DNA from 4 places in the Paenibacillus algicola genome. Region 3 is predicted to be linked to each of the others. Evidence: riboswitches for the same ligand, from Rfam matches in the RefSeq annotation. Region 3 holds a riboswitch; each other region holds the start of a gene.
The links. A riboswitch is a leader RNA that binds a small molecule or an ion and turns the genes downstream of it on or off. The one in region 3 is predicted to bind cyclic di-AMP.

Region 1 (7,501 bases), 1.1 Mb from region 3:
TGGGCGCCTTGGTGCGGTCCCTGCAAGATGCTGGCTCCAATCCTGGATGAGTTGTCCCAGGACCTCGGTGATGATGTGAAAATTGCGAAGGTGAATGTGGATGAGAATCCAGAATCCGCATCCCGCTTTGGCGTAATGAGTATTCCTACGCTGATCTTCTTTAAAGACGGCCAGCCTGTCGATAAAGTAGTAGGGCTCAACTCCAAGGAAGCTCTGAAAGGCATTATCGCGAAGCACCAATAAGCATAACGCTGAGACTTGCAAGCACTCATACAGCGCCTTCGGTATTGATTTGCCGGAGGCGCTTTGTGTGATTTCCCCCTTGGAGAGGAGGAGAAGGATGGAGGACTTTGCGCGTAGGCTTCAGGAACAGGAGAAGGCCATGGAGAAGATTCGCAACAAGCTCGCACTGCTGCCTGACCAGTCAGGCTGCTATCTGATGAAGAACGGGGAAGGCACCATTATTTATGTGGGCAAGGCGAAGGTTCTCAAGAACCGGGTCCGTTCGTATTTCACCGGCAGTCATGACGGCAAGACCCAGCGGCTCGTTTCGGAAATCCGTGACTTTGAATACATTGTGACGAGCAGCAACATGGAGGCTCTGATTCTGGAGTGCAACCTGATCAAGACGCATCAGCCGCGTTACAACGTTCTGCTTAAGGACGACAAGACCTATCCTTATCTAAAAATAACTCACGAACCGCACCCCCGCCTCATTGTGACGCGGAAGGTGCTTAAAGATAAAGCAAAATATTTCGGCCCTTATCCGAATGCCTATGCGGCCCATGAAACGAAGAAGCTGCTGGACCGAATGTATCCGCTCCGCAAGTGTGACGTCATGCCAAAGGACGTATGCCTCTATTACCATATGGGCCAGTGCATGGCGCCCTGCGTGAAGGACATTCCGCAGCAGGCTTATGAGGATATTACGAACGACATTCGCGGCTTTCTGAGCGGAGGGCATGAGGAAGTGAAGAAGGAGCTTCAGCGGAAGATGCAGGAGGCTGCGGAGGAGCTGTACTTCGAGCGGGCCAAAGAGCTTCGGGATCAGATTATGCATATTGATGCCATCATGGAGAAGCAGAAAATTACGACCGCAGATACCCGGGACCGAGACGTGTTCGGCTATTGGACAGACAAGGGCTGGATGTGTGTGCAGATTTTTTATATGCGCCAGGGCAAAATGGTTCAGCGCAACACGTCGGCTTTCCCGTATTACGGCGAAGCCTACAGTGATTTCCTGTCCTTCGTAGCCCAGTATTACAGCGACAATCCGGCGCTGCCGCAAGAGATTCTGCTTCCTTATCCCGTGGAGGCCTCGGAGCAGGCTGGAGGAGAGCCTTCCGAAGGCGGGGAGGCGGCTGGCACAGCTGAAGCCTCTTCGGAGCAGCAGGCTGCAGCGTCTGTCAGTGCGGCGGCGCTGCAATCTATGGTTCCGGTTCCAAAGGAGCCGCTGGCGGCCGAAGCAGCATTAGAAGCGGAAGCAACGGAGAGTGAGGAGGACGCGCTGCAGGACAATCCGCTGCAGCAGCAGATCGCCCGTCCCGGTGCGGTGGAGCCCTCAGGAGCGGCTTTAGCACTGCAGCAGTGGATTGGTGTCAAGGTGTATGTGCCGCAGCGCGGCACGAAGCGTCAGATGGTTGGCATGGCGGTGGACAACGCCAAGGTCGCGCTGAACGAGAAATTCCGCTTGATTGAGCGGGATGAAGAGCGGACCACGATCGCTGCTGCCAATCTCGGTGAGGTCATCGGTATTGAGAAGCTGCACCGGATCGAAGCGTTTGATAACTCCAACATTCAGGGAGCAAATCCGGTCTCGGCGATGGTGGTATTCACTGATGGCAAGCCGGACAAAAAAGAGTACCGTAAATATAAGGTACGCTCCGTACAGGGGTCGGATGATTATGAGACGATGCGCGAGGTGATCCGGCGCCGCTATGAACGAGTGCTGAAGGAGAATCTTGCCATGCCGGATCTGATCGTTGTGGACGGTGGCAGAGGGCAGATCTCGGCAGCGTCTGACATTTTGCAGAACGAGCTGGGGCTCTTTATCCCGGTCTGTGGTCTGGTCAAGGATGCCAAGCATAAGACAGCTCAGCTGATGGTCGGTGACCCGCCGGAGCCAGTCTCGCTGCCGCGGGACAGCCAGGAGTTCTATCTCCTGCAGCGCATTCAGGATGAGGTGCACCGGTTCGCCATCTCATTTCACCGCGAGCAGCGGGGCAAGTCGATGGTCACCTCGAAGCTGGATGCCATTCCCGGCATTGGCGAGAAGCGGCGCAAGCTGCTGCTGAAGCATTTCGGCTCGGTGAAGAAGATCAAGGAAGCCAGTATTGAGGATTTCCGCCCGATATCGATTGGCGACAAGCTGGCGAGGCAGATTCTGAAGGCGTTGAATGACGAGATGCAGACCGATGGCGGAAACGAATAGAGAGGATGAATTCTCCTCGCAAAAGCAAGATTAATAATAAAGACATGGAAGAGTCAGGGCGGTTAGCCCAGCTCCTCCATGTCTTTATTTGGGTTGATTCAAAGAGAAAGCCTCTTTTATAGTGTCATCGCAGTGCTGTATGAATCGCTTTATGCTGCGGGGCCGGGAAGGATCCTCGGACGATGGAAGACATGGATCAGATACCCCACGATGGCTGGCAGCAGCATGTAGAAGATGCCTGTGAGCAGGTTCCCTGTTCCATTCATCATCGCCAGGCTGAAGCCCATCAGGATGCTGTTAAAGACGATATGGGAGAACATGACCGCCAAATATCCATACCGCAGAAAGATAAAGCTGAACAGTAAACCGATAACGATGAGCTCGATCGGCCTTGATATGATTGGGAAAATAGGATACAGCGTATGCCCCAGCGCCCAAATCAGGGACGAAATCAGACTTGCGGCCAGCGTGCTCCGGAATATCTTGGACAGCATCTTAATGCCAAACAGGCGGTATACGGTTTCTTCCATGATGCCGGCAAACCATGCCATCAGAGGGAACAGCCACGGATACAGCATATTGTAGGGAGATTGGCTGGCGTCAATGGTTGACCATGTGTTCAGTGTCAGCCCGAGAACGACAAAAATCATTGATTGCACGCCCATCAAGATAAACGCCCATACATAACCCAGCTTCATGCTCTGCAATACATAGCGGCCATAACCGGTCTCACGGACCTCGGGAAAAGGATTCAAGCCATCCTCTTTGAGCCACAGCCCTGTTCCCCCGGCAAGAGAGAAGTAGACCAGGGCCGAAAAGACCAGGGAGTAGCCGGCATAGAAGAGAAGCCGCCCGCCGATCATGGTCTCCGACATCCCTTGAGCTTCATAGGACGGCAGCATATTGTACACATTGAGCATTTGCGTTACAAACACGATGACTGCAAGCAGAACGCCTCGCTTCCAGGAGATGTACATCCGGGTTCTGACGCTGTAAATGACGGCCAGGATGCCTAGGAGAAGGGTGAACAGCCCGTAGCCCAGCAAGGTAAGCAGCACCGCAGCCATGGTCTGCTGATCGACATAAGCCAGATGAGATTCAGGAGCGGCAAAAGCCGGCTCGAAAGAACGAAGCTGTCCATTCTCAAAAGTAAAGGCAAGCTGCAGCATCGCATCCCCGGCCTTAGCATCAGGGTCCCGGTAGATCAGCCCGGGCTCACGTTTGCCTGTGACCATCGTCAGCTGCTCGGGATCATAGCCTGCGCGCTGTACCCAAGGGGCAGCTAAAGCCTGCTTCTCCGCAAGCGTCAGCTCTCCTTCGAGCAGGAGCAGCAGCTGCCGCTGCGCCCGGCCCTCCTGCAGCATGGCGCCCTCATAGCCGGAGTCCTGCGAATCGTAGGTGAAGCCGGCGATCGCTCCGGTATGCATATTGACATCGACATGGATGGCGTTGCTATTTCCTTGATCGAGAGTGACCCGGTACAGCTCATAAGGATATTTCTCCTTGAATTGTTCGTCATAGAGCTGCACCAGCTTCTCCTTCATCAGGTAGCCGTAAAGCTCAGAGCGCGCAGTATATGTCACTAAGGGCTCTTGGCTGCTGCCGGGACTGAGCGTCATCTGTTCGGTATAAAAGCGCTGTGCCGCCGCTGCTGCTTCGGATTTGTCGATGGGCTGGGGGGTTGACGCCCCGGAATATAGTGCAGGGTACACCTGCAGGGCGAGAAACAGTATACAGCCGGCCAAAGCCATCAGGAGCAAGGGCTTGAAATCTGGCCTAAGGACCAGCGGGGAGCCTGACCGATTCATGATGTCCCTCCTTATATTGCGAAATGGATTTTTCAGATTGGTGACTCTGTTGAAGGCTTTGTTATTTAGAAGTATATAGGCTGGGATGCCGGGAGCACAAATAAGGGCGCATGGTCCAAGGAAGGAAACCTTCAAATAGCTTGAAAAAAACTGAAAACACGGGAAAGATTTCGAAAACCTCAGAAAAGGGGATGCTGTGATTCTGGAATATGGCTAATTTGAACCTTTTTACATGGATTTCCGTCAAAAACGGTTTTGGATATTCCCTGGCTGCATGCGTTATAATCACATCATGTCAGAACGTCATGACGATAATTGAATAGATCAGCCGAGTTTCGATAAGAAAACGGGGGAACCATGTAATTGGGGTGAATTTCGCTTTTTGCAGGAGAAGCGAATAGGGCAGCCTGTGATATGCCCGAATCCGTCAGCTAACCTCGTAGGCTGTGTGCACAGGGACCCAAACGCGATAAAAAGGCATTGGATTTCCAGTGTCTTTTTTATGTGCCATTTTTAAGAGGTGAGCAAAGTGAAACGGAAGTTGAAATGGAAGCTGAAATGGCTCCGCTTGTCCCCGCCGCAGTTTCTGGTTGCGGGCTTTAGTGCCATTATTTTGACGGGGGCTTTTCTGCTGATGCTTCCCATAGCCAGCGAAAGCGGGGAAGGGCTCGGATTTATGGATGCCTTGTTTACGGCCACCTCTGCAACCTGCGTTACGGGTCTTGTCGTTGTGGATACAGAAACGTTCTTCAGCACGTTTGGGGAAATCGTCATTATGTGTATGATACAAGTAGGCGGCCTGGGCTTTATGACGATGGCTACCTTGATTGCGCTGGTTCTCAAGCGCCGAATCTCGCTCAAGGATCGGCTGATCCTGCAGGAGGCCATGAATCAGACCGCTATGGAAGGGATCGTGCGGCTGATCCGAAGAGTGCTGCTGTACTCCTTGTATATTGAAGGGGTGGCTGTAATCATTTATACGGCCAGATGGGCATTCGATATGCCCTTGGGCAAAGCGGCCTATTTTGCCGTTTTCCACGCGATCAGCCTGTTTAACAATGCGGGCTTTGATCTGTTCGGAGATTTCAGAAGCCTGACGGGTTATGTGAGTGATCCTTTTGTTAATCTTACGAGCCTATTTCTTATTATATCCGGCGGAATCGGTTTTATTGTAATGTCAGAAATCGTAGATTATAAAACCCGGCGGAAGCTGTCCCTGCACTCCAAGGTGGTGCTGTCCATGACGGGAGCGCTGATTGTGATCGGTACGGTCATTATATTTATATTTGAATTTACGAATGTCAAAACGCTGGGCGCACTGGGCTGGGACGGCAAGCTGTGGGGCTCCTTGTTCCAGTCCGTCACGCCGCGGACGGCAGGGGCCAACACCTTGAATATTCCGGATTTGCGCCAGGCCACTCAGTTTTTTATCATTATTCTTATGTTTATTGGAGCATCGCCGGGATCGGCGGGCGGGGGAATCAAGACGACGACCTTTACGATTATGATCGGTGCCGTCATTTCGATGATTCGCGGACGTGATGATATCGTGCTGTTCCGTCACCGGCTGGCGCAGGAGCGGATCTTTAAGGCACTGACGGTCTCTCTGCTGGCTCTGCTGTTTATTGTAGCAGTGGCTATGGTGCTGTCTACAACGGAGGATGCGAGCTTTTTGGCGATTCTGTTTGAAACGGCCTCGGCATTTTCTACGGTAGGATTGTCCATGGGACTGACGCCCGAGCTGTCCCTGCTCGGCAAGGTACTGATTACGGTGACCATGTTTGCGGGCCGGGTCGGCCTGCTGACACTCGTATTCGCGCTCGGGCCGAAGAAGGGAAAAGAGCTGTACCGGTATCCGGAAGGCAAAATGATTATTGGATAAGGGGATAGAAGGACATGAAACCAAAACAGTTTGCGGTGATCGGCCTTGGTCGCTTCGGCGCCAGTCTGGCGCTGGAGCTGATGGACCTTGGCTATGAGGTGCTGGGCGTGGACCGGGACGAAGAGATTGTGGAGGATATGAGCGATCTGCTGACACATACCGTTGTTGCGGATGCTACGGATGAAGAGGTGCTGAAATCGCTAGGCATCCGAAACTTTGACTGCGGGATTGTGGCCATCGGCGATGATATCCAGACGAGCATCCTGACGGCAATTCAGCTCAAGGAGCTTGGTGTGAAGACGGTCGTAGCCAAAGCGATCTCGGTGCTGCACGGAAGGGCTCTGGATAAGCTGGGCGTGGATCGCGTGATTTTTCCGGAGCGGGATATGGGCATCCGGGTCGCGCATCAGCTCGTGACTCCCAATCTGGTGGACTATATGGAGCTGTCGAAGGATTATTTGCTGGTGGAGATGACCGTAACCGAATGCATGGATGGCAAAACGCTCAGCGAGCTGAACACCCGGACGCGATACGGAGTGAGCGTCGTGGCTCTCAATCAGCATAAGGGTATTATTGTGGCGCCGACGGCGATGGACGTCCTCAAGGCGGGAGATATAATGGTCGTCATCGGAACTAAGAATAATATTGACCGCTTTGAAGGTGAAGTCGTTAACACCTAGGTGAAGCCTGCGGGCCAGGCCGGGCATGAAGCAGTATGTGAAATAGGCAGGCGGGACAGAATACTCTGTCCCGTCTGCCTATTGTCGTTCAGCAAGGAAAGCGGTGAAGCACTAGTTACCGGCTTGCCGCCGCTCTTCCGCGAGCTTGCGGAACAGTGCTTCGGTCTCTGCAATCCAGCGGCTGGCCGCGCTGCTAAGCTCGGAGGCTTCACCGTAGATAAGGCTGGTGGTGCGCCGGGTCTCGATGAGGACCGGAATATGGATATCTACAAGTCCGTTGTCGGCCAGCAGCTGCGGCCGAAGGTATGACTTGGGAAGCAGTGCGGCGGCTTTGCAGGTGGGCAGGAGCCGGACAATTGCTTCAAAGGAATCAATCTCCATGCGGATGTCCGGCATAATGCCCCACCGATGAAACAGATCATCGGTCAGCTTGCGGTACCAGGTGCCGGTCGAGAAGATGATCATCGGCAGCCCCTGCAGCTGCTCGATGCCCACCTCGGGCGCATCAGCCAGCGGATGGCCCTCAGGCAGTACCAGCTCCAGGTGGTCGTCAAAGAGCGGAATGCAATTAAGGCCCGCCTGGGAGATGGAGGAAGCGACAATTCCCACATCGACCCGTTTGTCCCGCACGGAGGACACGATTTCATGCGTTTTGCCGGTAATGAGCTTGATCTCCGCCGAAGGATGGCGCTCCATGAAG
Region 2 (7,501 bases), 2.0 Mb from region 3:
GGAGCGGGACTCCTGGTGGCAGAGCATGTCTATAGAAGATCATGTGGCGCATTACGAAGAGACTGGTCTGAGCCGGAAGGATGCCATGAAGAAAGTCGCATCCGACCGGGGAGTGTCCAAGCGGGACATTTATAATGCGCTGCTATAGCCTTTATATTGATGGAAAGCGGCAGGAGCTGAAGCGTTCGGGAACACCGAGCGCTTCGCAAAGCTGCTGTATCGGGCGTGAGCACACAAAAAAGAACCCTCCGGCGCCATAAGCGCTGGAAGGCCATAAAGGAGATATATAAAGGTTAGAATTAATGCAAGCAGCATGACTTATTCTATGGATTGTATCTCAAATAGAAATTAGTTGGCTACCGGTGACGGAATCTCAGATACACACTCATGGCAGACGATCTTGCCCTTAAAGTAGGTTACGTTCTCGGCATTGCCACAGAAAATGCAGGCTGGCTCGTATTTCTTCAGCATAATGCGCTCGCCGTCTACATAGATCTCCAATGCGTCCTTCTCACCAATGCCCAGCGTACGGCGAAGCTCAATCGGAATAACTACCCGTCCTAGCTCGTCTACCTTTCTTACAATACCTGTTGATTTCATCATAACTGATTCATGCCCCTCTCGCTATAATTTAAAAAAGTCATTATTCGACATAGTTCTATCTTTTATGTTATTTATAGTACCAACGATTCCCAAAACAGTCAACCTGTTTATTTGAGAATATCACACCTATTAACAAAATTATAGTGAGAAAAGCTTTATATGATCACAAAAAGTTCAAAAACCTGTTATTTTTAAGGGAATATTCAGATTTGTCGATTTGGAAGTCGCTATTTTACTTAATTCGACATTATTCTACATTATGCGTCAAAAGTAGTGAAAGCTCAACATTCAGTCCATCACATTGATCTTGAGAAGGAGAGGATATGCATGAGACGTTCCATTTCGGAAGAGAAGGTATTCAAGGACCCCGTTCATAACTATATTCATGTCCAGGACGATTTGATTTGGCGGCTGATTAACACGCCGGAGTTCCAGCGGCTGCGCCGGATTCGGCAGCTAGGCACCTCCTTTCTGACCTTTCACGGGGCGGAGCATAGCCGATTCTCCCACTCCTTGGGTGTCTATGAAATTACGAGAAAGATTATTTCTCAATTTGAACGGGGCAGCTATCCGGATTGGCCAAAAGAAGAGCGGCTGGTTGCCTTGTGTGCTGCGCTCCTGCATGATTTGGGCCATGGTCCTTTTTCACATTCTATAGAAGAAGCCTTTCATATGAATCATGAGGATTGGACCTGCAGAATCCTGACAGAGGATACCTGTGTCAATGAGGTGCTGACCAGCCATGATCCGGATTTCCCTCGCAAGGTCGCTGCTGTCATTCAGAAGAGCTATGACAAGCCCATTGTCAGTAATCTGGTCACGAGCCCGTTGGATGCAGATCGCATGGATTATTTGCTTCGGGATGCGTACTATACGGGTGTTAACTATGGCACGATTGATTCCGATCGGATTCTCAGGCTGCTTCGGCCCTATAAGGATCGGGTGGTGGTTAAGCAGTCCGGCATGCATGCGGTCGAGGATTATTTGATGTCACGTTACCAGATGTACTGGCAGGTCTATTTTCATCCTGTGACGAGAAGCTCCGAAATTATATTACGGCAAATATTCCGCCGGGCGAAGGAGCTGTTCCGGGATCGATATCCTTTTCAATTCATGGTAGAGCCGCTGCCGGCTTTGTTTGAGGGCAATCCTGATGTCAATCAGTATTTGCGCCTTGATGAAGCGCTTATACAGACCGCTTTTCTGCAATGGACCTATGAAAAGGACGAGCTGCTCCGGGATCTTTGCTGCCGCTTTATGCACCGCCGATTGTATAAATATGTAGAAATCGATCATATCGACAAAGAGACGATCGACGAGCTTCGCCACGCCTTTCAGGAAGCGGGATTGAATCCGGAGTATGATCTGGAGGTTGATTTTCCGACCGATCTGCCCTATGATGAATTTCCTTCAGGCTCTACAGCAAGCCATAAGCAGATTTTACTGCTGGACCGGTTTGATCAGCTGCGGGAAATCTCCGAGGTATCAGACATTGTGCGCTCCATCAGCGGCATTCACCGCGGACGCTCCCATCTATACTATCCGGAGGACAAGCTGAGAACGGTGTGGGACATATTGCCCGCTGACGTCACCAGTCTGCTTGCACGGTAGTGCACAGGGAATTTGTGGTTTCTCATGTCCATCGAGCTGGAATGATGGATAAAAAGGTCAAGCTGATTTATTTTCGACAGGAAGGGAGCTTTACACGTTATGTTATTCGACACTCATACCCATTTGGATTCTGCAGCCTTTGATGAGGACCGTGAAGCCGTCATTCAACGGGCAGTAGACCAGGGAATTACGCGTATGATCAACATTGGCTTCAATCGTGAGACCATCCCGACGACGATGCAGCTCGCGGAAAAATATGATTTTATATATGCAGCCGTAGGCTGGCATCCGGTAGACGCCATTGCGATGAAGGAGGAGGACCTGGAGTGGATTGCTTCTCTGACCGCTCACCGGAAGGTTGTAGCCATTGGCGAAATTGGACTGGACTACCATTGGGACACGTCTCCCAAAGAGATACAGCATAAGGTGTTCCGGCAGCAGATTCAGCTGGCGAAGGAGCTGAATCTGCCCATCGTGATTCATAATCGGGATGCGCATGAGGATGTCCTGCGAATTCTGAAGGAGGAAAAAGCGTCGGAGGTGGGCGGCGTCATGCACTCCTTCTCCGGCAGCTGGGAAACGGCCAAGCAGTGCCTGCATATGGGCTTTCATATTTCCTTCGGCGGACCTATTACGTTCAAAAATGCCAAACAGCCTAAAGAGGTGCTGACACAGGTGCCGCTGGACCGCCTTTTACTGGAAACCGATGCGCCATATTTGACACCGCACCCGTTCCGGGGAAAAAGAAATGAGTCCTCTTACGTGAAGTATGTGGCAGAGCAAGCCGCTGCATTGAAGGGGTTGTCTCTGGAAGAAATTAGTGAGATTACAACCCGAAATGGTCTGGAACGATTTGGGATTTGATGAAATCGGGAGCAAAAGCGGTGAAAAAGCGAGCATTTGCGATGAATTAAGATTTTATCATCAAAAATGGTCCGATTATTACAATAATTTAACTATTTATCAGAAAAAATGTGGTTGAACGTTGCTTTACAACCTGCATGTAAAGAGAGTATCATCTTTTCAGTACTTATGAAGCGCTGGTTTGACACCAGCAGCATATTCATTTACAAACCGTCTCGCTTAATCTCCAGATCATGGAGAACGGGGGAACCGATACAGGGTCAACGAGCAACTATACATAAGGGCTGTGAGCACTGTATTTGATTTCAATTCGGGTCTTTGGGGTGAATTTGAGGGCAGCCGCCATGAGCGGTTGACTCGAGATAGGGCGTCTCTCTTACGTCCGAACCCGACAGCTAACCCCGTAAGCGTAAATAAGAGAGGCAACGGTCGTGCATCCTTTCCAAGACTACAGCTGGAAAAGCCACGAGAAGAGTCTCTAATACTCTTTTTCGGGCTTTTTTTATATTCAGAATATTGGAGAGAGCGCCATCATACCCTGGGATACACAAGGGGGGTGGCAGAACACATGCACGAATAGACGGGGCGTAACGCAGGGTGCACATCTATAGCGGGGCACTCTGTGAGACAAATTTGCTATAGTCGCGTCATATACACTCATGCATGATCTAGAGGGCGGGGCTATGAAGGAGGATGAAGCAGTGGGCGTTTTACAACCAGAACAGACCCATGATTCACAATCATCCAGCATGTCATACGCATTACGATGGAAGCATGATTTTCTGCGTCAACTGATGCTGGCGGCCTTTGGTACCATCACCATTACGCTGCTCGTACTGCTGATTATACACAACCAGTCGGGCAAAGAAATTCACCTGGTGGTCGATGGACGGGTGACCACGGTGGAAACGAATGAGGCCATGCTGCAAAATGTGCTGGAAGAGCATTCGATCTCGCTGAAGCCGCAGGATGAAATATCCATGCCGCTAAACGGAAGTCTTCAGGATGGAGACCGGATCGTCATTCAACGTGCGGTTCCTATTACAGTTACCGCAGACGGCAATACGCAAACGGTATTTACAACCCAGGACACTGTACAGAACGTGCTGAACAAAGCCGGCATTACCGTCCAGGATGAAGATAAAGTAACTCCTGCACTGGACAGCAAGCTGTCCGAGGCTTCCGACATTCGCGTTGTTCGCGTAAGTAAGCAGCAGGTACAAGAAGAAGAGGTCCGCGAATACCGGGTCATCAAGACGTCAGACCCTTCGCTTCTGAAGGGTGATAACCGGGTGGTTCAAGCGGGAGAGCCTGGATTGATCATTCACCATATTGAGAAGGTGTATGAAGATGGACAGCTGGTTTCCAAACAAGTGGTGTCCAAGGAAGTCGAACGCAAGACGATGGATAAAGTGATCGCGGTCGGCACGAAGAAGCCGCCGGAGCCGGTGAAGGAAGAGCCGGTCGTTCAGGCTGTAAAGCCAACGACTGTAGCCAAGACGACGACTAAGACCTCGGCGAAGACGCCTGCCGTTCAGCCAAAGGCCGCCGTTCAGTCGAGCTCAAGCTCAGAGAGTAAGCAGAACAACGTCGTTTCTAAAGCCGGTATTGATTTTGAATATAAGAAGGTCCTGAAGAATGTATCCATGACGGCGTACTCCTCGGAGCAGCCGGGCATCGGTACGAAGACCGCTTCCGGTACGCGTGTTACGGAAGGCCGCACCATCGCTGTAGATCCTAACGTCATTCCGATTGGCTGGTGGGTTTATATTGAGGGCATTGGCTTCCGCCGTGCCGAAGATACAGGCGGTGCGATCAAGGGCAACAAGATTGACGTGTATTACGACTCGCTGCGTGCAGCACTGAACTTCGGACGCAAGAACGGGCATACCGTGTATGTCATTGGACCCGTCAAGCCTGAATCGAACTAATGTTTTACTTTTCCATGAGAAATAGGCTACTATTTATGTAATATAATGAGATGCTAAGAAGAGGATATGATCCTCTTCTTTTTTTTGGAAGGACGAATGAAGCATGATCAAGGAAGTTATTGTGGTGGAGGGCCGGGATGATACGGTCGCGGTGAAGCGTGCTGTAGAGGCCGATACGATCGAGACGGGAGGCTCTGCGGTAAACCGCGCGGTCATTGCCAAGGTGAAGCTTGCGCAGGAGCGGCGAGGTGTCATTATTCTGACAGATCCCGACCATGCGGGAGAGCGGATTCGCAAAATCATCGATGCCAAGGTGCCGGGCTGCAAGCACGCGTTTATTCCGGAGGCTGATGCGACCCGCAAGGGCGATATCGGTGTCGAGAATGCATCTGTTGAGGCGATCCGGCACGCCCTCTCTCGCGTGCATACAGCGTTCGATAAAGCGGACAGCCTGATCTCCATGGAGGAGGTTATTGAGGCGGGGCTGCTGCTGCATCCAGATGCGGCGGCAAGACGCATGCAGATCGGCAATCAGCTTGGTATCGGCTATTGCAATGGCAAGCAGCTGCTGAAGCGGCTGGCCATGTTTCAAATTACACCGGAGGAATTTCAGGCAGCGGCTGCTACGCTTGAAGACGGAGGGAAGCATTAATGGGAACTGAAGATATATCAACACCGAAACGAACGAAGGAGATCATTGCCCGGCACGGTTTTTCATTTAAGAAAAGCCTCGGCCAGAATTTCCTGATTGACCAGAATATTTTGCACAATATCGTGAAGGCTGCTGATCTGACCAAGGAGAAGGGAGCTTTGGAAATCGGCCCGGGCATCGGTGCACTGACCGAGAAGCTCGCTCAGCAGGCCGGTACGGTCACCGCAGTGGAGATTGACCAGCGCTTGATCCCCATCCTGGAGGAGGTGCTGGAGCCGTATCCCAACGTGTCTGTGGAGCATGGCGACGTGCTCAAGGTGAATCTGAAGGAGCTGTTTGCAAGGCGCTTTGACGGGGTATCCAAGGTGAGCGTCGTTGCCAACCTTCCGTATTATGTAACGACCCCGATTATGATGAAGCTGCTGGAGGAGAAGCTCCCCTTGGAGAATATTGTGGTCATGATCCAGAAGGAGGTTGCGCAGCGCATGGCAGCCTCCCCGGGCAGTAAGGATTATGGCAGCCTGAGCATTGCGGTGCAGTATTATGCAGAGCCGCGGCTGGTCTGCACGGTGCCGCACACCGTCTTTATTCCGCAGCCGAACGTAGAGTCGGCGGTCATCCGGCTTCAGGTTCGGGATCAGCCTGCTGTTGCGGTGAAGAATGAGCAGCACTTTTTCGAGGTGATCCAGGCCTCCTTCGCCCAGCGCAGAAAGACGATTGCGAACAATCTGAAGAGCAAATATTTCCCGAAGGATGGGCGGGAGCAGCTGGAAGGTCTGCTGCAGGAGGCCGGGATTGAGCCGACCCGCCGCGGAGAGACGCTAAGTATGGAGGAGTATGCACGGCTCAGTGATGTGCTGCTGGAAGCCGGGATTGGGCTTTCTTAAATACCTGCAAGACGCTGCAAATAAACCGGGGAGATGCTCCCCGGTTTATTTGTGCTTGGCGCGAACCTTTCCCGGCCTGCGCCCATAGGATGAAGTCAGGGGGGATGCTGAAATGAATTTAGGAGACCTGGTCGTCCGCAGGTCGTATGGCGGGGATGTGACGTTCCGGATCGAGTCGGTACGTCCCAACGCAGCGGTGATCAAGGGAACAGATTTCCGGCTGCTGGCGGATGCACCCCTGAGCGATCTGGTGCCTGCTGCGCGGCCTGCGGTCAGCGAGCGCACCAAGCAGGCTCAAATTAAAGCGAAGGAATCCTTGACCCGGCTGAAGCTGGATTGTGCACGGCGGCTGGACGGAATACGGGATGAATGGGGATCGAGCAGCGATAAGGGGTATTTTGATGTTCCGGGCAGAGTGCTGCATCTGGATGGAGACCCTATGTATTTAAAAAAAAGCCTCGCTTTATATCAGCAGCTCAGAGTCCCGGCGGAAGGGCATTATGTGCATGAATCGTCGATGGCTGATGCGCTGCATCGGCTGCTGCCGCGAGTGCGTCCTGATATCGTCGTCATAACCGGCCATGACGGGGTGTTAAAGCGCCCTCAGCCTTATGATTTGTACAGCCTGGACAGCTACAAAAATTCGCACCATTTCGTGCGGGCGATTGAAACCGCGCGCCAGTATGAGCGCAATCTGGATGCGCTGATCGTCATTGCCGGCGCCTGTCAGTCGCATTTCGAGGCGATGCTGCAAACCGGAGCCAATTTTGCCAGCTCGCCAGGCCGGGTGCTGATCCATGCCCTGGACCCCGTCTATGTCGCCTGCAAGGCGGCTTATACGTCGGTTCGGGAAACGATGAATATGAATGATGTGCTGCATAACACCATTAGCGGTACGCAGGGGCTGGGCGGCATTGAGACCCGGGGCAGCCACCGGATCGGTTCTCCCCGGC
Region 3 (7,501 bases):
GCGGGCTCGTCCAGAAGCAGCAAGCGGATCTTGACAATCCACTCCTGAAACACATGATAAGAGGCGAAGGCATTGGCTGTTTCTCCAGACACCAGCAGAAAATACGGAGCTGGATTCTTCTCGGTCAGGTGGCGGAGGGCGGCTTCGATCGGGACGTATTTTTTCCGTTTGCCTTCCCAGGCGTCCAGCTCGATATCACCTACGCTATGCTCCTGAATCCAGTCCTGTAATGCGTTTTCTCTTTTATAAAAGGAGGTCCCCTCCCGTTTATACATTCGTTTCATCGTCTGTTCATGGAGTGGATAAAGCACGAGCCGCTGAAATGCCTGCTCGCTCTTCACCTGTACCGCTTGAGACAGCCCTTGCTCTCTGCCGATTTCTTCAAAAGGATCATAATAGATCAGTGTGCCTTTGGTTGTCTCCACAGGGGGGACATATCCATAGGGCACCTTTTGCAGGTTTCGAGTCATACACATTCCCTCCTAACCGTTATACAAGATAGCATGCGGCATCTGGCGCTCTCCTTATTCCTAGAAATAAGGCGCGTGCCGAATCGTCATATCTCCGGGCTGCTTCACCTTGACTTGGCAGCCTAACCGGTAGCCTTCCTCCAGCTCCTCCGGATCGAGCCGAGCCTCCTCAGCCTCGTTCGGAGAGGAGAGCAGCTCCTCTCCTTCCAGTATGATGCAGCGGCATCGCGCACAGGTTCCACGTTTGCAAAAGGAGTTCCATTCAACCTGATGCATCTCCGCGATCTGAAGAACGGTCTCCCCGATGATCGGCTCTACCGACCTCTGCACACCGGATTTAATGAGAAGCAGGGTGCGCTCTTCGTCCCGCTCCGTTGTGATCACGAGCTCCGGCTCAAGGTTAGAAGCGGACTTCCGGCGTTGATTCAGATATGACTTCAGTCGCTTGAGCATGGAATCACCCCCTCTTCATATCTCCATGATACACAAAAAGCCTGCGAAGTTCATCGCAGGCCCCTGATTCCAATCATAATACCTCTTGCTTAGCTGATTTCGCCCACCATCTGGATGTAATCCTTCTGGTCGATCACCCGGCGTGCAGTCACGTACTTGCTGTCATAGTAAGATTCGCTCAGCTTGCTGATTCTTACACCTTTACTGGTGGAAGCATGCGCAAATTGACCGTTACCAATGTAGACTCCGGCATGAGATACGCCTCTGCCCGACGTATTGAAGAATACCAGATCACCAAGCCTTAAATCATCACGCTCTACCTTCACACCTACGGTAGCCTGGGCTGCGGAGGTACGTGGCAGGTCTACATTATACTTGCTGAATATGTACAAAATGAATCCGGAGCAGTCAAATCCACTTACGGTCGTGCCGCCCCACTTATAAGGGGTTCCGACAAGCTTAGTCACTTCAGCTTGAAGCTTCGGCCCCTGATCTGCGAATGCCGTAACCGCACCCGATGAAAAGATTAAAGCAGAACCTAGTACAGACAATAGCAGCTTCTTCAAAAGATAGTGCTCCCTTCGGTGCCTACGGAGTTAGCTAAGGGTTCGGTTAAGGGTCCCCTATATTCCCTCTCAAACAAGAATAATTCACCCGGCAGTGGTTCCCCCGTTTTCTATATCGAAATTCGGCATATTAATGAATTTTTTGTAACTCTCTCCCTTAATGTAGTACATCAAAGGACAAGCTGTCAATCATTTTTGTAACTAATTTGTCATGGGTTGAAGTCAGGGCTTGGAGCATGACAAAAACAGCCCCAAACACATTCAATAGGAAGTGTTCAGGGCTGTTTATAGGACTTCATAATAGCGTATTAGTTAGGCCGCCATCTCCCGGCAAGCCTTGGCACATGAGAAGCAGGCCTCCGCACATTGACGGCAGTGCTCATGCTCGTGCTTGCTGCACTCGTTTCCGCAAGCCTCGCACATTTCAGCACAGGCCTCACAAATTTGCTTCATATAGCTGCTATTCATCGACATTGCTTGAGCTGCAAAAGCGCAGAGCTCTGCACATTCCCGATCCATTCGGATACATTCCTTCATCATTTGCAGGTCTTCTTCCTCCAGGCAGGCACTGTAGCAGCGATTGCATGCCTGCATGCAGCGCAGGCACTCGTCAATACATTGCTGAAGCTTTTCAGGTGATATGGTTGACATAAGATGTGCTCCTTTCCTGTAAAAGATTTATTCTGCCCTGGACAGGTCTCCTTTATCATTAAACAGATCCTGCAAATTTAATCATTTCTGCTCTTGCTTTGGCTGAAGCAGCAGCAGGCGGTCATCTCCTGGAGATGGTGTCCCGCGTCCGTCAGTATTGTTCGTAATGAGGTAGACTCCATCCTCACTCATCTGTACATCGCGAATTCTGCCGACACCGTCCAGTACAGTGTTCAGCTTCTTCTTTTCAAGATCAAAGCGGTATAATGCTTCTCCCCTCAGACCCGCAATCAGAAGCATATCCTCTTGTTCATAAAGAGTTCCCGAAGGGGCAATGGCTTCCTCGCCGGTATGAAGCAAAGGAGGCACCATCCCTTCCTGCTGCTCATCCCCGATGTTATCCGGCCAGCCATAATTACTGCCCGGCTCAATGCTGTTTATCTCATCATGCCCGCCAACACGGCCGCTGGGACCATGCTCGGAATTGAACATGCGCCCTGCCGCATCCCAGGCAAGACCTTGAGAATTGCGGTGTCCGTAAGAATACACATAGGAGTTCGGAAAAGGATTGTCTTCCGGGATCGAGCCATCCGGGTTCATACGTAATATTTTGCCGCCCAGGCTCTCGACATTCTGTGCCATCTCTCCTTCACCTGCATCCCCGGTAGTCAAATACAGCTTCTTATCGGGCCCCCATTTCATGCGTCCGCCATTATGCACATTAGAGCCCGGGATGTCCTCAATGAACGCCTCGACCTCCTGCCAAGCCTCTTCCTCTTGTCGAATGAGTATGACGCGATTCTTCATTTCGCCGCCTTCCTCGTACGTGTGATAAGCGTAAGCTAATCGGCTGCTAGCAAAGTCCGGGGCCAGCACAAGGCCCAATAGCCCTCCTTCACCCTGCGCCTTAACAGGCTGCTTCGTATCCACCGGAAGACGCTCCCGATGACCATCCTTCAGCGATACAATCTGTCCTTCCCGTTCACTGATGTAAATATCCTTCCCGGAGATCGCAATGGACCATGGAATCTGCAATTCTTCTGCGACTACGCTGTACGTGTACGACCCGTCGGAGCTTTCCTGCTCACTATTCTGCTTCGGCGCTTGGCTGCCGGAAGAATGCTGATCCACAGGGGCTTCCTGGTCCCCGGATGACTCATCCTGTACCGGACTGGATGAGCACGAGGACAATAACGCCGCGGACAGTAACCATATCCAGGATTTTTTCATGTGCTGAACCTCCTCTGTTTCGATAAATAAAAATACTGCCGGATTTCCGGCAGTATTTAACATTTACACCCGCACCATATGAGACTGAACAATGTCGGCATCACTCATCTGCTGCAACCCGTCAGAAGTGTAGAGGAATTTCTCGTGTCCGCGCCCGGTAATCAGAATCCGATCGCCTGCATTCGCCGAATGAATGGCTTGGAGAATCGCATCCTGACGGTTCGCGACAAATTCACTCTTAGACAAATGCTGCTCCGACAGCCCCTGCCTCATATCGAGAAAAATATCTTCAATCTGCTCTGAGTATACATTGTCTGAAGTGAACACAACACCATCTGCCAAATCAGCCGCAATACCGGCCATGACGGGACGCTTCAATCGGTCTCTTTCACCTCGACAGCCCATGACGCAAATAATTTTGCCTGAAGTGCACTCTCGAGCCGTTAGCAGCGCAGCCTTCAGCCCTTCCGGATTGTGGGCATAATCTATGGTGATATTAAAGTCTTGGCCCGTCGATACATCCTCAAATCTTCCGGATATTCCTGTAAAGGATTGCAGCCCTCGGGTAATCTCATCCCAGGACAGCCCTTCGCATGAACAGATCGCAGCCGCTGCAAGAGCATTGTACACATTATGAAGTCCTGGAACCTTCAATACTACAGGGTACTGATCCCCCGTGTAGGTCTGAATTGTGAACCTGGTGCCTTGCTCGGCTCTTTCGACCTGAATGCCGCGAAGATGACAGTCTTCACCGAGGCCATAAGTAACCACCTGTGCGGCCGTTCTTTTGGCATAGTATGCGGATGCAGCATCGTCTCCGTTCAGCACCGCGGTTTTCTGCATATCGTCTACGCTATTGCCAAGTCTTGAGAACAGCAGCTCCTTAGAGCCTCGATACTCGTCCATATGATGATGATAGTCCAGATGATCGTGGGCGAGATTTGTAAATGCAGCGGTTTGAAAACCACAGCCCAGCACTCTCCCCATATCCAGACCATGAGAGGATACCTCTACGACCGCGTACTCGGCACCGGCATTCGCAATCGTTCTTAAGAATTTCTGAAGTCGCAATGGATCCGGCGTTGTGTTCACGGCTTCTTCCTGAATGTCTTTATAGGTCATACTCAAGGTGCCAACACTACCCGCATTGCGGCCGGATGCATTAAGGAGATGCTCCACCATATGGGCGGTGGTTGTTTTGCCGTTCGTCCCGGTAATGCCGATCAGGCGAAGTCCACAGGATGGATTGTCATAAAAAGCATTGGCGATGATCGGCAGCGCACGCCGGGTGTCAGGCACGATGACGAGACTCACTTCCGGTGGTACACCGGGAATGAAGCGCTCCGCCATAATGGCTGCCGCTCCGTTGCGGATAGCCTCCTCCGCGTACTGATGTCCGTCCTGCTGAAAACCGGTAATGCAAATAAACATGCCGCCCGGCTCTATTTTTCGTGAATCGATCTCAATCTGGCTGATATCAATCTCAAGGTCCCCAGTTATGCGCTTTAGCTTCAGCTGATCAATCATACGTGATAATTTCATGGCGTAACCTCACTAGGAACTAGGATGATGGTCTTTGTATGTTTACCCTATTTCGGACCTGCCTATACCCGGCAGCCGCCCTGCAGGTTCACAACAAGAAAAGAGCATATCTGGTCATTACCCAAAAATTCGCTCTTTGCACCTAAAAAATGTGGCACGATGAATATATCGGTATAATTGAAGCAACTATTTACCACTGATCAACGAGCAGGGCATACACAATGCCTGGACCATGAACACCAATGGTGAGATCGTTCTCAATGTCTGCCGACCGGCTTGGCCCGGATATGAAATGAATACCTGCCGGAAGTTTCTCTCGTCCCGCACTGTCCAGCTCCGCAAGAACTTCGCCCAGCCTGGTCACGAGCCGGCTTACAGGGATAATCGCAATCAGCACTGCGGGCAGCAAACTGACGGATCGACCCTGGTGCGCCGAGGATTTAGTAACGAGCGAGCCTGTATAGGCTACGGCATGATCGGCTTCGATTACCCCAATCTCAGCCCGCGCCGCATGCTCGATCCCATTGATGTCCACTTCGTCATTCCAGACTGAAACCTGTGCATGCTGCAGCTGCTGTGCGAGCCTTAACCGATCAAGACCAGGCTGATGATGCATTAATATGCGGGTAGCCTTCATTTCTTCTGCAAGGCCTACGATGAAATTCGCAGCTTCCGCCGAGGTTGCTAGATGTACAGCCTGTCCGCCTGCAGCCTGAAAATTGGCTGTAAATTGCTGCAGCTGTTCTTCCGTGGTCCATTGAAAGGAGTTCCAGAATTCAGGTGCTCCGCGAAAGGGCTGCTCCGGCTTGGATTGAATACGCGGTCTGTTCAGTCTGGCTGCAATGCCTTCCATAAATGACTTCTGTTTCAGAAGAGAGGCAGCCTGAAGCTCGGCTAGCCAAGCTTCTCGGGAATTCGGACTCCCGGCACCAGATTGATCGGCATTCACATTGTGCGAGCTGGATCGATTCTGCTTCAAGACTCATCACCTCCGCGCTGCCGCTTCTTCAGCTCTGAAGCAAGTCTTTGCTCCAGCTCTTGCGGCATGTTCTGTTGCTCTGACTCTAGCTCCTGCTTCAGATTGGGCCACTGCTGCCTGAACGATTGGTCCGGAATCGCCGGCGTGACACGGTATGTGTTCCACCCTTTCAAAGGCCCCGCTTGAATAGTAATCTCGCCTGAGCGTGCCACCAGCTTCTGCCCGACCCGTCCCAGCCGGACTGCAGCACGGTAGCGCCTGGAATTGTTCATGACGGCGGCAAAGCCCTTCATTCCGATCGCCTCCAGCTTGCTGCCACGTCCCGCCTCTACCTTGCGCCTTCGTAAATAGACAAGCATGTCATGCAATGGAATCTTGACAGGACAAGCCTCGTAGCAGGCACCGCAGAGACTGGACGCATTCGCAATATCATCCCACTCTGCGACGTTTTTTTTCAGTGCAGGGGTCAGAACCGCTCCGATGGGGCCGCTGTAAGTGCCTCCATAAGCATGACCACCAATCTGGCGATACACCGGACATGCATTCAGGCAGGCGCCGCAGCGGATACAATTCAGCAGCTCCTGAAATTCCGGATCTCCGAGCTGCAGAGAGCGGCCATTATCCAGAATAATAATATGCATTTCATCCGGTCCATCTCCATCTTCTGCGCGTTTAGGACCTGTAATTCCTGACATGTAAACCGTCAGCTTCTGCCCGGTCGCGGATCTGGGCAGAAGCGTAGCCATGACTTCAAGATCATTCCAGGAAGGAATAATCCGCTCCATTCCCATCAGGGTGATCTGAGTCTTCGGAACCGTAGTTACCATACGCGCATTGCCTTCATTCTCAAACAGCACAATGGAACCGGTCTCGGCGATGGCAAAATTACACCCTGTCATGCCAATATCAGCCTCAAGAAACCTTTCCCGCAGCTTGCTCCGGACAAATCCGGCCAGAATAGAGGTTTCAGGGGGAAGAGTCTCACCTGCTTCTTTGGATAGAAGCTCTGCGATCTGATATCGGTTCTTATGAATGGCAGGAATAATAATGTGAGATGGAGCTTCATTAGCCAGCTGGATAATGTACTCTCCCAGATCTGTCTCGATCGCTTCTACACCGATGGACTCCAGTTCCCGATTCAAATGCAGCTCCTCAGACACCATCGATTTCGATTTAACCACTGACCTCGCAGCGGTTTGCTTCGCAATGCTAAGCGAGAGCTCCACCGCCTCTTGCGCATTGTCTGCAAAATGCACATGCACCCCGTTCGCTCGGGCATTGTCTGCGAACTGGGTCAAGTAATAATCCAGGTGAGCAATGGTGTGCAGCCGGATCTGCCTGCCGCGCTCCCGCCATGCATCCCAATTGCCATGCTCTTCAGAGGCTTTAATCTTGCCGCTGCGCAGCCGCTCCGTCGTAAACCTTACGGCACTGCGGAGGAAATCGTTATCCAGGGCAAGTCGCGAGCGCTTTTTCACACTACCCTTAGGCGCTGAACTCATGCCTGCTTCACCTCCTGCTTCTCAAGCCCCTCGTATAGCAGCTCAGCGAGGTGCATCACCCGAATCTTCTCCCCTCTGAAGCGAAGGTGTCCAGCGATGTTCATCAGA
Region 4 (7,501 bases), 2.1 Mb from region 3:
TTGAAATGGTCCCACCACGTATCCAGGTCTTTCTCTCATCCATGCTCGCGCTCGTCATGCTGGCAGGAGCATTCCTGCTCATTGCCCGGTTCAGCGGTACGGCCGACCCCGCTTTCGGTCCGGAATCCGGGACAGCACCGTCTGCCGTCAAAGCACCGCTGTCCCCGCCCAAGGTGCAGCCCGATCTGCCGGCCCCTGCCCTCAGCAACCGGCTGGTGGAGTATCACATGGATGTGCGCCTGACGCCGGAAGAGAACCAGTTGACCGGAACACAGACCCTGACCTGGACTCATCCGGGAAAAAAAGCCGTCACCGAGCTTTATTTTCACCTTTATCCCAATGCATTTGCTTCCAAAGATACAACCTTTATGAAGGAATCCGGCGGACGTCTCCGTTCGGATACCATGCCACAGGACGGCTTCGGCTCGATGAGCATTACCGAGGTCAAGACGACAGACGGACTCTCACTGCTGCACCGGCTTCAGTACGTACAGCCGGATGACGGCAATATCAACGATCAAACGCTGGTCAAGCTTCGCCTGCCCCGGCCGGTAAAAGGCGGGGAGAGCATCACCCTGCATCTTGGATTTCAAGTGGAGCTGCCTAAAATATTCGCGCGAATGGGAAGCGCGGGGGATTTCACAATGGCCGGGCAGTGGTTTCCGAAGCTCAGTGTCTATGAGCCGGCAGGAACGCGGGGAGCCTCTGAGGAGGGCTGGAACCTTCATCAGTATCATGGAAATTCTGAATTTTATGCCGATTTCGGCATCTACAGCGTACGCATCCGTGTACCGGAGCATTATATCGTCGCCGCGACCGGCTTCCCGACCAAATCCGCAGTCACATCGGACGGCGAAAAAATATATCAGTTTTATGCCGATGATGTCCACGATTTCGCCTGGGTGGCATCCCCTGATTTTATCGCTGCCGAAGAAGCTTTTTCAGCACCCGGGGTGCCGGGAGTCAAGATTAAGCTGTATCTTGATCCGCTGCACAAGCATCTGAAGGACCGCTATTTCGATGCAGCCAAAGCGGCTCTGAAATCCTACAGCAAGTGGTATGGGACGTATCCATACTCCACTCTGTCCATTGTCGTGCCTCCCGAAGAGGGCAATGGCGCCGGCGGCATGGAGTACCCGACACTCATCACAGCCTTCGGGGCCAAGGATGATTCCCCTGGCTATGAGCTGGAGCGCACAGTCATTCATGAGATCGGCCACCAGTATTTCTACGGCATGATTGCCAGCAATGAATTTGAAGAAGCCTGGCTCGATGAAGCCTTCACTTCTTACGCGGAGGAAAAGGTGATGGAGCTGGAATACGGCCTCACTCCGAACACGGCAGCCCAGGCTGCGTCCATTGCCAAGCCCTCCTCCCTGACGCAGGAGGCATGGAAATACGGCTCCCACCAGCATTATGCCCAAAACGTGTATACCCGTGGCAAGCTGGTGCTTCAGGACATACAGCGGCACGTCGGTGCGAAGACGATGGAGAGGATCATGAAAGCCTATGCCCAAAAATATCGCTTCAAGCATCCCACTACAGCGGACTTCCAGCAGGTTGTAGAGCAGATCACCGAATCATCATGGCAAAGCTATTTCGACCACTATGTGTATGGCGCACAGATGATGGATGTTGCCGTGGAAAGTATTGAGGGGGCCTCCACCGGTACAGCAGACCATCCTTCCTATACGACCACAGTGACGCTGAGCAGCCGGGGAGGACCGGTTCACCAGGTGCCCGTGACGTTCGCTTTTGAGAATGGAGAAACGATCCGCCGGGTGTGGGACGGCAGCAGCGAGGCTGCACGCTTCAAGGTGACCTCCTCCTCCCCGCTGATCTGGGCGATGGCTGATCCCGACTACACGATGGTGCTTGAGAACAAGCATGTGAACAACTATTTAAAGGCCGGCATGGAGGCCAAGCAGGTGACACGCTGGAACCTGAGCGTCACCAAGCTGATCGAGACGCTGTACGGAGCGCTGTCATGGTAGGGGGGATTATATGAGAACATACGCGGGTTTAGGATGGGGAAGTGTGAAGGATCAGTTTTATGTCATTATTCTGCTGTTTGTATATCGGCTGCTCTGGGGGTACTGCCTGTATCGCCTCATTTCCTCCATCGTCGTGCCGCTGCTGCTGCGATACCCCGATCCCGCTCCGCATGAGCTGAGCAGACTGCTTTATTTTTTTGAAGGAGAGCTGGCATTGACCCGCGGCGGACTGCTTTCCGGTGCTGTATGGATGCTGATTCTCCTTGCGGCTGTGCATATTCTGCTGACTCCCTGCATTCGGGCCGGAATGATGTATCATCTTCACCGGGAAGCCGAGGGGGAGCGGGGGCTGTTTCTTTTTCAAGGCATGCGGAAGCTGTGGAAGCCCTTGACGCTGTTCTATATCCTGGAGCTGATCCTGCTGGGGCTGCCCTTGTATTGGTTACTTCCGGAGGCCCTGCCTTCCTTCATTGAAGCAGCCCGTCATCCGCAGGCGCTGCTGCAGCCGGGACTCTGGGTGCTGGGATGGCTTCTGTATGTATGGATCATCCGTCTGGCTTTGCTGTACATGCAGTTTGGATATACGTCCGGCACAGGAACTCCCTCAGCCCTGCTCTTGTTCCTGCGCCGCCTCGGCAGCGCGCTTCCGCTCTCCCTGCTCATTGGCGGCCTGGCCCTGCTGTCCTCGTTACTGATCGGCGGGATGTCCTTATGGTGGTCGGGCCTGATCGGCCTATTGCTGCAGCAGGCTTCCTATTTCCTGAAGAGCCTTTTTCAAGTGTGGGGAATGGCCTCACAGTATCACGTATTTAAATCATCATCTACAAAATAAAAAGTTATCGGTCCACTAAAAAAGGAGCTGCCGACAAGATTGAATCTTGTGGCGACAGCTCCTTTTTGCTGCTTCCCGGGACATCCGTTTCTTTTTTTATTAAATATCGTTCCTTTGTTTGCCAAAATGTAAATACTCTGCTAAAATAACGAAAGTGATAGTAACAAATTTGTCATCTTGATGTCATCATTTATGTACCTAGCCATATTGTCGTTGAGTCCAATACTTTAACATTTTTCAGAAAGCCGAATTTCCGAATGTAAGGAAAACGGGGGATCCGTCCTGGGTGAATTGACCTTGTAACAGAGGGGTCATAGGTTAACCTTCTCAACCGAACCCTTAAGCTAACCTCGCAGGCTTGGAAGGAGCTTTTCACGTGAAGAAGAAGTTGGCTGCAGTCTCACTTGGTTTAGCGCTCGCGCTCAGCATTACTGCCGGAAGCGCTTTCGCAGATTCAAAGCTTACCAGCACGATTAAGCCGGTCATGGGCGTAAGCTATAAGATGGGTGGAACAACGACGAAAGGCTTTGATTGTTCCGGATTTACAAGTTATGTGTTCAAGAAGCTCGGTGTCACCTTACCGCGTGTTTCTTCCGCTCAATATAAGGTGGGGACCTCTGTGTCCAAGAGCAGCCTGAAGGCCGGTGATCTCGTATTCTTCAATACGACAGGCCGCGGTGTTTCCCACGTTGGGATTTATGTAGGCAACGGCAAGTTTGCTCATTCCTCCAGCTCCAAAGGAGTCACTATTACCAGCCTCAACTCCAGCTATTTCGCCAAGCGTTATGTCGGAGCCAAGCGGGTCATGAGTGAGAGCAAGTACAAGGCCGTCGCCGTGAATTACAACTAATCCAATTCATGTCATTGACTTGCCTCGAAGCAGATGCGCCAACATCTCTTCGGGGCTTTTGTTTGTGCTATACTTCTATAACGCAGGAAGAAGGCAAAAGGTTTTTCATTTTACAAAAAAATATGTAAAAGCCACAACTTTTTATCTTCTCGTGCGTCTTACTGCTTTAATACCCGTATCCCTGAGTATGAAACACATTTTGGAAAATAATATGTTGTATATTTTCAAAGCGTAAACAACCCTTTGCCGTGAGGTGCCTCCCATGATTGACTCATACCCTTTATTTCGAGCAGTTCCCATGACCTTTGAGCATGCAATCGACGTATGCAGCTGGCGTTATCCAGAGCCCTACAATATTTATGGCTGGCTCCCGTGGGAGCAAATGGTTCAGCTTGGCGTGGAATTCGGCGATCCCCTCATTCGGGAGGAGCAGTATCTTTCTGTAGTGGATGAGCAGGACAGACTATGGGGGTTCGCACAGCTATTTCCCTTGGACCGGGTCATTCGCATCGGTCTCGGGATGCGCCCTGATTGGTGCGGACATGGAATGGGTAAGCGATTTGTGGAGGCCATTGTAGACGAGGCCAAGCGCCGTTATCCAAGCGGCCCCTTAGATCTGGAGGTTCTGGCCTGGAACGAGCGCGCGATCCGCACCTACCGCAAGGCCGGCTTTGGCATTACGGATTCTTATGAGAAGCTTACGCCTTCCGGGATGGCCGAGTTTTATTGTATGGAATATGTGCCGGGCTAAAGACTGCATTTTGTCACGATTCTGTGATATTATAGCTTTCAGATGAGCATGTCTGTGCTTTTTTTGTCACAACTGCTTTGCTGTCCCGACAGGATCGTCTATAATAGGAATACATGCACATACATAGGAAAGGACGATTTGACGATGCAGAAATGGATCATGAGCGGCATTTTCTTCTTCTCATGCGCGTTGGCTCTTGTATTGTTGTTCACGCTTCCAGGTAAAGAAGAGGCTGCAGAAGAAGCGAAGCCGACCATGCCGGAGGTTACTATGGTTGCAGCAGACGCTGAAGCCGTACTGAAGAGCAGCTGTATTACCTGTCATGGAGACCAGCTTCAAGGCGGTGCAGGCCCGGCTCTGAATCAGGTAGGCGCTAAGCTGGATGCTGAAGCCCTCTTCACTGTGATTTCTAAAGGCCGCCCACCAGGCATGCCTGCTTTCAAGGATTCGCTGTCGGAAGAGGAAATTGCTAATGTGGCGATGTACCTCGCCGAGAAGAAATAATAGCTTCACACGAAACACGCTTGGTCTCATGCAGACCCAAGCGTGTTTTTTTAATGTATAGGTGGTGATTGGATCTTCCCCATGGACCCTCGTTATCCGTTCTCTGCGGACCTTCTTTTCTCGTATACCTCGTTAAACTGCTGTGCCTCTTTAATATCGAGTGCGGTAATACCACCCTCATTCCAGGAGGTCAGCCGCAGCGTAACCGTCTTGAAATCAATGGTGATATAAGGATGGTGGTCAAACGCCTCCGAGATCGCTGCTACCTCATCCACAAAGGCAATGCCTTTCATAAAGGAAGGGAACGTATATTTTCTTATAATCCACCGCCCCTGCTCCAGCTCCCATCCCTCCAGCTTCTCCAGATGGGCTTCTACCTCCTGCTGTGTGTACAGCATGCTTATCTTCCTCCCCCGTAATTCCTATTCCAGCAAGCTCTCCTCAGATTAGCGAGACCACATCCAGCTCTTCCTCACCAATCAGTACATTGATGCGATGCTGCTTCGGATCGTGGATAACGACTCCGCTTCCTACCGGGATTACCGGCTCCGTACCCAGCGCATAAAATAAATCCTCTGCCAAGGCCTCATGGACCTCATTCTGCTCGGTCGTGTTCAAATGCTCCCAATCGCTCAGATCCATTTCAAAAAAAACATAGCTGTCCGGAATGCGTCCGACCGATACCGTAAAGTCAGCAAGAATCTCACCGTAATCTCTACCATGCTTCACACCCATTGACTGTTCACTCCTTTGATAAGCCCTCATCATGCACTTAGTTTTCCCCTGTCTCTATTATACCGGAAAATACCGCTAAAAAAAAAAGCCCTTCCTGACGATAAATAGGGTAGTACCCATGCCACCCCTTATAAAGAGGCGGCCAGCGGGTAAACGAATGGATTCGTTACTTATTTTCTCATGGATGAGGTGTGCTATGGAAATCGCAACAGTCATAGGCTTAGTTTTGGGTTTTCTGTCCGTAATCGTCGGTATGTTTTTGAAAGGTGCCCCCGTTACGTCACTGGTGAACCCGGCAGCCTACCTTATTATTTTTGGAGGAACGGCAGCAACCATTTTTATCGGCTTCCCGATGGCCGAGCTGAAGAAGTTCCCCAAGCTGGTCAAGATGACCTTCTCCAAGCAGAATCTGATGGATAAGGCCGAGCTGATCTCCACGTTCATGGACTGGGCTTCCATCACCCGCCGCGAAGGCCTGCTTGCTCTGGAAGCGAAGGTGGAAGAAATAGACGATGCCTTCCTCCGCAATGGAATGCGGATGATTATTGACGGCAACGATCAGGAATTTGTCAGCGATGTGCTGATGGAGGATATTCATGCAACCGAAGAGCGCCACCGTTCGGGGGCTCTGATCTTTTCACAGGCGGGCATGTACGCGCCTTCGCTCGGGGTATTAGGAGCCGTTATCGGCCTGATTGCCGCGCTGTCGGATATGAGCGATATGAACGAGCTGGCCCACGCCATCGGTGCTGCATTTATTGCAACCCTGCTCGGTATTTTTACCGGTTATGTTATTTGTCACCCGCTGGCCAACAAGCTTAAGCGCATGTCCAAGCGGGAGGTCGAAATCCGCATGATGATGGTTGAAGGACTGCTGTCCATTCAATCCGGCGTATCCACTATCGCGATCAATCAGAAGCTGTCTGTGTTCCTGACTCCGACGGAGCGTCTGCAAATGAGCGAAAAGGAGGCGGGGGCTGGTGAGCAAAAAGACTAGGCATGAGCCCCATGAAGAGCATGCCGATGAATCCTGGCTGCTGCCTTACGCCGATCTTCTTACACTGCTGCTTGCGTTGTTCCTCGTGCTTTACGCCATGAGTGCCTCCGATGCCAAGAAGTTTCAGGAGATGAGCGAGGCCTTCAGCTCGGTCCTGAACGGCGGCGCCAGCGTGCTGGAGTACAATAATACGAAGCCGAGCCAGGAGCCTGCAGATGTAGGCAAGTTTAACGCAGTCACCAATGTCAAAACAGAGGCGCCCAAGCCTACCGAGCAGGCTGCCCGCGAAGCGCTCATGAAGAAGGAACAGGAAGAGCTGGAGAAGCTGAAGCAGCAGCTGGATAAATACATCAAAGACAACGGCTTGACGACCGAGCTTAGCACCAAACTGAACCATTCCCAGCTCATGATCACGATTCGTGACAACGCGTTGTTCGCTTCCGGTGAAGCGGTCATTAAAACAGATTCCCGCAAGCTGGCCGAGGAAATTTCAAAAATGCTGCAGCAGGTTCCGGCCTACGATATTATCGTGTCCGGTCATACGGACAACGTCCCGATGAACAGCGCCAAGTACCCTTCCAACTGGGACTTGAGCTCGGACCGCGCCCTGCAGTTCATGAAGATCCTGCTGCTTAATAAATCGCTGGACCCTAAGCGCTTCATGCCGATTGGCTACGGGGAGTACCATCCGATTGCGACCAACGATACATCAGCGGGCCGTGCGAAGAACCGACGCGTTGAGGTGTCCATTATCCGGAAATATCAAGATAATAACGCTTATATTAATGTAACGAATACGAAGGACGAGAAATAATTCCAGGTATAATTGATAAAAGGG

Region 1: another riboswitch for cyclic di-AMP. It lies ahead of E6C60_RS16865 (TrkH family potassium uptake protein); the one in region 3 lies ahead of E6C60_RS11385 (C40 family peptidase).
Region 2: another riboswitch for cyclic di-AMP. It lies ahead of E6C60_RS00140 (ubiquitin-like domain-containing protein); the one in region 3 lies ahead of E6C60_RS11385 (C40 family peptidase).
Region 4: another riboswitch for cyclic di-AMP. It lies ahead of E6C60_RS00500 (C40 family peptidase); the one in region 3 lies ahead of E6C60_RS11385 (C40 family peptidase).

What each region holds. Positions count from the first base shown of each region.
Region 1 covers NZ_CP040396.1:3,597,622-3,605,122, reverse strand. Annotated here, with positions in the region: gene trxA (thioredoxin) at 1-243, shown strand, start outside; gene uvrC (excinuclease ABC subunit UvrC) at 341-2,431, shown strand; gene E6C60_RS16870 (CPBP family intramembrane glutamic endopeptidase) at 2,581-4,239, opposite strand; cyclic di-AMP (ydaO/yuaA leader) riboswitch at 4,556-4,700, shown strand; gene E6C60_RS16865 (TrkH family potassium uptake protein) at 4,781-6,121, shown strand; gene E6C60_RS16860 (potassium channel family protein) at 6,136-6,801, shown strand; gene E6C60_RS16855 (LysR family transcriptional regulator) at 6,913-7,501, opposite strand, start outside.
Region 2 covers NZ_CP040396.1:26,066-33,566, forward strand. Annotated here, with positions in the region: gene rsmI (16S rRNA (cytidine(1402)-2'-O)-methyltransferase) at 1-148, shown strand, start outside; gene E6C60_RS00125 (AbrB/MazE/SpoVT family DNA-binding domain-containing protein) at 349-603, opposite strand; gene E6C60_RS00130 (HD domain-containing protein) at 931-2,214, shown strand; gene E6C60_RS00135 (TatD family hydrolase) at 2,314-3,078, shown strand; cyclic di-AMP (ydaO/yuaA leader) riboswitch at 3,285-3,503, shown strand; gene E6C60_RS00140 (ubiquitin-like domain-containing protein) at 3,780-5,009, shown strand; gene rnmV (ribonuclease M5) at 5,113-5,661, shown strand; gene rsmA (16S rRNA (adenine(1518)-N(6)/adenine(1519)-N(6))-dimethyltransferase RsmA) at 5,661-6,548, shown strand; gene yabG (sporulation peptidase YabG) at 6,661-7,501, shown strand, end outside.
Region 3 covers NZ_CP040396.1:2,458,218-2,465,718, forward strand. Annotated here, with positions in the region: gene E6C60_RS11375 (hypothetical protein) at 1-470, opposite strand, end outside; gene E6C60_RS11380 (2Fe-2S iron-sulfur cluster-binding protein) at 531-923, opposite strand; gene E6C60_RS11385 (C40 family peptidase) at 1,013-1,489, opposite strand; cyclic di-AMP (ydaO/yuaA leader) riboswitch at 1,494-1,627, opposite strand; gene E6C60_RS11390 (four-helix bundle copper-binding protein) at 1,802-2,140, opposite strand; gene E6C60_RS11395 (PQQ-dependent sugar dehydrogenase) at 2,222-3,370, opposite strand; gene E6C60_RS11400 (UDP-N-acetylmuramoyl-L-alanyl-D-glutamate--2,6-diaminopimelate ligase) at 3,434-4,912, opposite strand; gene E6C60_RS11405 (LutC/YkgG family protein) at 5,103-5,861, opposite strand; gene E6C60_RS11410 (LutB/LldF family L-lactate oxidation iron-sulfur protein) at 5,888-7,393, opposite strand; gene E6C60_RS11415 ((Fe-S)-binding protein) at 7,390-7,501, opposite strand, start outside.
Region 4 covers NZ_CP040396.1:98,326-105,826, reverse strand. Annotated here, with positions in the region: gene E6C60_RS00510 (M1 family metallopeptidase) at 6-1,994, shown strand; gene E6C60_RS00505 (hypothetical protein) at 2,005-2,826, shown strand; cyclic di-AMP (ydaO/yuaA leader) riboswitch at 3,060-3,199, shown strand; gene E6C60_RS00500 (C40 family peptidase) at 3,203-3,676, shown strand; gene E6C60_RS00495 (GNAT family N-acetyltransferase) at 3,939-4,427, shown strand; gene E6C60_RS00490 (c-type cytochrome) at 4,572-4,931, shown strand; gene E6C60_RS00485 (4a-hydroxytetrahydrobiopterin dehydratase) at 5,024-5,329, opposite strand; gene E6C60_RS00480 (hypothetical protein) at 5,373-5,666, opposite strand; gene motA (flagellar motor stator protein MotA) at 5,863-6,663, shown strand; gene motB (flagellar motor protein MotB) at 6,647-7,477, shown strand.